DNA from 2 places in the Streptomyces sp. NPDC088246 genome. Region 2 is predicted to be linked to the other one. Evidence: riboswitches for the same ligand, from Rfam matches in the RefSeq annotation. Region 2 holds a riboswitch; the other holds the start of a gene.
The links. Region 2 has a riboswitch for cyclic di-AMP ahead of ACIPEK_RS31050 (C40 family peptidase). Riboswitches for the same ligand answer to the same signal wherever they lie in the genome.
Positions count from the first base shown of each region.

Region 1: it holds a riboswitch for cyclic di-AMP, as region 2 does, so the genes downstream of both, ACIPEK_RS19695 (M23 family metallopeptidase) here and ACIPEK_RS31050 (C40 family peptidase) in region 2, are expected to answer to the same signal.

Region 1 covers NZ_JBIURV010000013.1:114,815-117,871, reverse strand. The annotation lists gene ACIPEK_RS19705 (HPr family phosphocarrier protein) at 1-38, shown strand, start outside; gene ACIPEK_RS19700 (GntR family transcriptional regulator) at 181-858, opposite strand; gene ACIPEK_RS19695 (M23 family metallopeptidase) at 1,083-1,883, opposite strand; cyclic di-AMP (ydaO/yuaA leader) riboswitch at 1,897-2,063, opposite strand; gene ACIPEK_RS19690 (M16 family metallopeptidase) at 2,409-3,057, opposite strand, start outside.
Region 2 covers NZ_JBIURV010000027.1:3,015-6,071, reverse strand. The annotation lists gene ACIPEK_RS31060 (LysR family transcriptional regulator) at 1-291, opposite strand, end outside; gene ACIPEK_RS31055 (LysE family translocator) at 364-999, shown strand; gene ACIPEK_RS31050 (C40 family peptidase) at 1,083-1,556, opposite strand; cyclic di-AMP (ydaO/yuaA leader) riboswitch at 1,560-1,740, opposite strand; gene ACIPEK_RS31045 (hypothetical protein) at 2,167-2,475, opposite strand; gene ACIPEK_RS31040 (ATP-dependent Clp protease proteolytic subunit) at 2,483-3,057, opposite strand, start outside.

The sequences.
Region 1 (3,057 bases), on a different contig from region 2:
TCGCCGAAGGGCTCGACGAGCTTCCGGAGACCGTCTGAACCATTTTCCGCAAGAGAGCCGCGGCACCCTTATTGAGGGCTGCGGCTTTTTCGCATCCCTGACCCGGGACGACCGGAGCAAATTCAGGCAACCCAAAGGAAGCCCTCGAAGAATTACGACTCTTTGCATACGGCGTAATTGTTAATTCCGAATGCCCGCGATATTTGCGGAATGTTGCGAAGTCCTCACCCGGTCGGCGCGGCGCAGCCGGTGCGCGGCCGCGGCCCTTTCGGCGTGCCGGGTGGCCAGTGCCCTGGCCCGTTCCGCGTCACGCCGCGCCACCGCGTCCACAATGGCCCCGCGCTCGGCCCAGGAGTCCACCGGGCGGGCCGACTGCTCGACCGTGTACATCCAGGCGATCTTGTGGCGGAGCTGGGTGAGCAGCCCGATCAGGCCGGGGCTGCCGCAGGCCTGCGCCAACGTCTCGTGGAACCAGCCGCCCAGCGAGCGCAGATCCTCCCCCTCGCCGCGCCGGGCCCGTTCCTGGCCGAGCCTGACCAGACCACGCAATACCTTGAGATGCGCCTCGGTGCGGCGCTGCGCGGCGCGGGCGGCGCCCAGCGGCTCCAGCAGCATCCGGACCTCCAGGAGGTCGGCGGCCTCCTGCTCGGTGGGCTCGGCAACGCAGGCGCCCGCGTGCCGGCGGGTGACCACGAACCCCTCGGACTCCAGGGTGCGCAGCGCCTCCCGTACCGGGACACGGGAGACCCCGTAACGGCGCGCAAGCAACTCCTCGGTGAGCCGGCTGCCGCGTTCGAAGACACCCGAGACGATGTCGTCACGGATTGCCATGCATACCGAATGCGCCGGAATGCGCATGTCCGAACCTCCGCCTTAATCCCCGCGAAACGCGGCCGACCGACGCCTGCTCTGTGACCCTATTGCAATGCGGCCGAATTTCCGATGCCGGGTGGAAATTCATGAATATCTTTTGGCCACGGGACGGTTCGGGGAGCAGGTACCGCAGGCGGGCGCGGGGGCCGGGCACGGCGAAGGCCCCGGCGTGCGGGGCCTTCGAAGGGGTGCTGCGAGTGGAGCGTCGGTCAGACGTTGACGCCGTGGGCGCGCAGGTACGCGACGGGGTCCATGTCGGAGCCGTACGACGGCGTGGTCCGGGCCTCGAAGTGGAGGTGCGGGCCGGTGGAGTTGCCGGTCGAGCCGGAGAGGCCGATCTGCTGGCCCGCGCCGACGCTCTGGCCGACGGAGACGCCGATCAAGGAGAGGTGGCCGTACTGCGTGTACGTGCCGTCCGTCATCCGGAGCACGATGTTGTTGCCGTACGCACCTCCCCAGCCGGCCTCGACGACCGTACCGGCGCCGACGGCGACGACGGAGGTACCGGACGCGGCGTGGAAGTCGATGCCCGAGTGACTGCCTGAGGACCAGAGCGAGCCGCTGGACTTGTAGCCGGTGGTGACGTACGAACCGGCGACCGGGAGCTGGAAGTAACCCAGGCGGGTGCGTTCGGCGGACCGGGCGGCGCGGGCCTTCTCGGCGCGCGCCTCGGCCGCGCGCTTCGCGTCGACATCGGCCTTCTTCTTGGCTTCGGCCCTCTTCTTGGCCTCGGCCTTCCGCTGGGCCTCCACCTTCGCCTTCGCCGCGACATCGGCCTGGCGCTTCTGCGCGTCGGCCTGGGCCTCGATCTGGCCGGCGAGGGTGCCCTCGATGGCGATGACCTGGTTCAGGCCGGTCTCGCTGACGGAGGAGTCCGCGGCGAGGGCCGGAGAGGCCATGCTGCCTATGACGCCGGTGGTGGCCAGAGCGGCGACGCCGGCGATCTTCGCGCTGCTGCGCGTCAGTCGGCTCGGGGCACGATGCTTCCCGGTGGCACGGGTGAACGCCATGAAGTGGCTGATCCTTTCCTTCCTTCTCGCCTACCGGGTTAGCTGACGGGTTCGGAGCAGGAAGGTCTCCTACGGACGCCCTGGCCCCATCCGGGCTCAGGCATCCGATTCACCCCAGGGACTGCATGGGTCCCCGGCTCCCCAGGCTCGCGCCTGACGGGGACTCGGCGATGGCTGCCCGGTACGTCACGGATGCGGCATACGAGTGACGGACAGCCCAGCCGACGCTAAGCGGGGTGACTTACATTCACCAAACGGACAGGCCGTTTTGTAGCGCATCCCACAGGGCAGACAGGCAACCTCCCTACCGAAATGGACAAAAAGGAAGACTCCGGAGAGATTTCGCTCACAGGAGTCTTCCTTTAGTCCCGATATGCGGACATATGACGGGTCGATGGGCCGGCCGTTGCCTTCGGCGCTCGGTCGAATGTGAAAGTCGACCGGTGGACTGTTACACGCAACGGGCCGGCCGGGCGGGGGTCGCCCGCCTCTGCCCGGACGGTCGTCCGGTGTCGGGTATGCCCGTCAGCCGGCCACCACCGACACCTCTCCGATGCCCAGGGCCCGGACCGGCTCCTCGATCTGTGACGCGTCACCGACGAGGATCGTGACCAGCCGGTCACCCGGGAAGGCGTTGACCACCGCAGCGGTCGCCTCGACCGTGCCGGTCTCCGCGAGCCGGGCGTACAACTGTGCCTGGTAGTCGTCCGGGAGATGCTGCTCGACCTGGTCGGCGAGGGTGCCCGCGACCGAGGCCGCCGTCTCGAACTTCAGCGGTGCGACACCCACGAGGTTCTGCACGGCCGTCTCACGCTCTTCATCGGTCAGCCCCTCGGCCGCCAGGGTCCGCAGGACCGTCCACAGGTCCTTCAGCGCCGGTCCCGTGGATTCCGTGTCCACCGATCCGCTGATGGCGAGCATGGCGGCACCGGTCGCCCCCGAGGCGGAATCCGGGGCCGACGACCGCAGCACCTGGGCGAAGGCCCGTACGCCGTAGGTGTAGCCCTTCTCCTCGCGCAGCACACGGTCCAGCCGGGAGGTGAGCGTGCCGCCCAGGCAGTACGTGCCCAGCACCTGGGCCGGCCACACGCTGTCGTGCCGGTCGGCGCCGATCCGGCCGATCAGCAGCTGCGTCTGCACCGCGCCCGGACGGTCGACGATCACCACTCGGCCG
Region 2 (3,057 bases):
GCCGACCCGGAGGCGTCCGCCGGAGAGTCCGGAGAGACGGGCCAGTTCGTGGCGGGCCAGGTCCATCTCGTCGAGGATCCGCCGTGCGCGTCCGACCAGCAGCTCACCGGCGGCCGTGAGGCGGGCCCCTCGGTGGTGGCGCACCAGCAGGGCGGCGCCCGCCTCCCGCTCCAGCTTGGCGATCTGCTGGGAGAGCGCGGGCGCGGTGTAGCCGAGTCGGGCGGCGGCCCGGGTGATCGATCCCGCCTCCGCGACTGCCACCAGCGCCGCGAGCCGTGTCGGGTCGTACATTAAGCGTTCCTTTTGGCAGACCCAGAAGATTGCAAGTACACGCTAAAGGCTCTGCCGGGCCAGGGTGGACCCATGGACGCACAATTGATCGCCTTCATCGGGGTCGCCGCTGGAATGGTCGCACTGCCGGGCGCGGACTTCACCGTCGTCGTACGCAACGCGCTCGCCTCCCGGTCAGCGGGGGTGGCGACCGCGCTGGGTGTTGCCGGTGGACTCCTCGTGCACACCGCGCTGGCCGTCGCCGGGCTTGCCGCTGTGCTGGTGACGCTGCCCGTACTGTTCCGCACCGTTCAGCTGCTCGGCGGGGCCTACGTCCTCTACCTCGGCATCAGCGCCCTGTACGCGGCTCGGCGCCGCACCACGGGCAGGGCGGGCGAGGCCGAGGACGAACCAGCAGGGCAGGGAACCGTACGAGCACTGCGCCAGGGCTTCCTCACCAACGCCCTGAATCCCAAGGCGCCGGTGCTCTTCCTGAGTCTGCTGCCGCAGTTCGTTCCCGACGGGCAGCCGCCGCTCCCGAGGACCTTGCTGCTCGCAATGATCGTGGTGCTGCTTGCGCTGATCTGGTTTCCCGCAGTGGCCCTCATGGTGGACCGACTGGGCCGGTGGCTGCGCCGGCCGCGTACCGCCCGCGCCATCGAGGGCGGCAGCGGCGCGGCGCTCACCGGTCTGGGGCTGGTGCTGGTGTCCGGCCCCCTGCTGCACTGAGTAACGAGCGGGTCAGCGGCGGAGACCAGGGCCTGTCCGGTGGATCACGGCCGGGGGCGCGGGCCTGATCCGCCGGACAGGCATCAGCGGACTCGCCCGTAATAGACGCTCTTCGTCCAGATCTTCTCCAGCCGGACCACCGCGCCGGTCCTCGGCGAGTGCCAGATCCTGCCCTTGCCTGCGTAGATCCCCACGTGGTAGATGCTGCGGCCGTAGTGGAAGAAGACCAGGTCGCCGCGTTGCCTGTGCGAGGCCGAGATATGGCGGCTCTTGTTGTACTGCTGCTGGGCCGTGCGCGGGAGCTTCTTGCCCGCCTTTTTGAACGAATAGACCGTCAGGCCCGAGCAGTCGAAGCGGTTGGGGCCGGTGGCCCCCCACCCGTATGGCGATCCCTTCTTCGACGCGGCGACGTTGAGTGCCTTCATCGAGAGGGTCGCTGCCTGGGCTTGGGGCGTGGCGCCCGGGGCAAGCATGGTGCCGCCGACGGCGGCCAGTGTCAGAACCGAGGCCGTGCCGGCCCGGGCGAGCAGAGACGGGACATGAACCTGCGCAGCCATGCGCAACCCTTCGTCAGCCGCCTGTGAAGGATGACCTGTCGGGTTCGGGCTGGCGAAGTTGCCCGGCCGCGCTCGGCGGCTTCACCCCGAGGGTCGACCGGTGTTCCGGTCGACCCGTTGTGCTCGGGTCCTCCACTCCTGCCGATCCACTTCTGTCGACCAGGCATCCGGGCGGCGGCAGGACTCGGCGTCCGCCCGGACCGCCCCGCCGCGGTGGCGGGGGCTTGTCGTCCCAGGGATCTTGACGCACCGACTGCCGGATTTCCGAGGGGAAACGAAGATATGTGAGTCTCCTCACTGATGACCCGTTTGGGTGGGGCTGATGATTTCGACGGCCGTGCAGGTCAGTCGGACCGGTCTCGCACCAGGGGTGGAAGGATAGATTCCGCTCACTGTCCCGCAAAAAACGCAAGTTGAGATGTCGCTCGCGAGGGGGAATCCCTACGCCGAACGAGCTAGGAATTTCGATGTGCCTGCCGGGCGTGTCGCGCAGGGGAGTTGAGCGAAGTCCGTCGGAGTCGGAGGCGGAGTGGGTTGAGCGAACCCCGTCGGAGGTGAGGGCAGGGGGAGTTGGCCGGACCCGGCCGGGGTCGGAGACGAAGTGGGCTGCTCAATTGGCCTGAGCGGGGGGTACGGTGACGCGTCCGGCCCGCCGTTCCCCGTCCAGCACGCGCAGCGCCCGCGCCAAGGTGGCGGCGTGGATCTGCGCCTCGCCGCGCTCATGCATCAACGCGAGGGCGTCCCGCAGTGCGCCCGCCCGTGAGGCCAGTGCCTGTGCGGCGCGCAGCGCGCCGTAGGTGTCGCTGCCGCGGGCCGGGTTGATCCGGCCCAGTTGGTCCAGGACTTCGAGGTAGCAGTCGATGAACTCCCCCTCGGCGCGCGTCAGTGCGGGGAGCGGCGGCAACTCCGGTGGCTGCATCGGGCGTTCACTTCGCGCTGTGCGGCGGGAGTGACGACTTCCGGTTCTCCATGATGTGGTCCACCAGGCCGTACGCCTTGGCGCCCGCCGCGTCGAGGATGAGGTCGCGCTCGATGTCGGTGGCGATCTGCTCTGCGCTGCGGCCCGTGTGACGGGCCAGCAGTGTGGTGATCATCTTGCGGACCCGTTCCAATTCCTGTGCCTCGATCTCCAGATCGGACGGCTGGCCCTGAACCGGCTCGGTGAGCTCGGGCTGCTGCACGACGACCCTGGCGCCGGGCAGTGCGTGCCGCCGGCCGGGAGCGCCCGCGGCGAGCAGTGCGGACGCGCAGGAACCGGCCTGTCCGAGGCAGTAGGTCTCCACCTCGCAGGTGAGGTACTGCATCGTGTCGTAGATCGCGGACATGGCTCCGAACGAGCCGCCGGGGGAGTTGATGTAGAGCGAGATGGGCCGGTCAGGGGTGTCGTGTTCCAGATACATGAACTGGGCGATCAGATCGGTGGCCGCGGTGTCGTCGACCGGGGTGCCGAGGAAGACGATCCGTTCGGCGAGCAGCTTGGAGTACGGATCCAGGGTGCGCG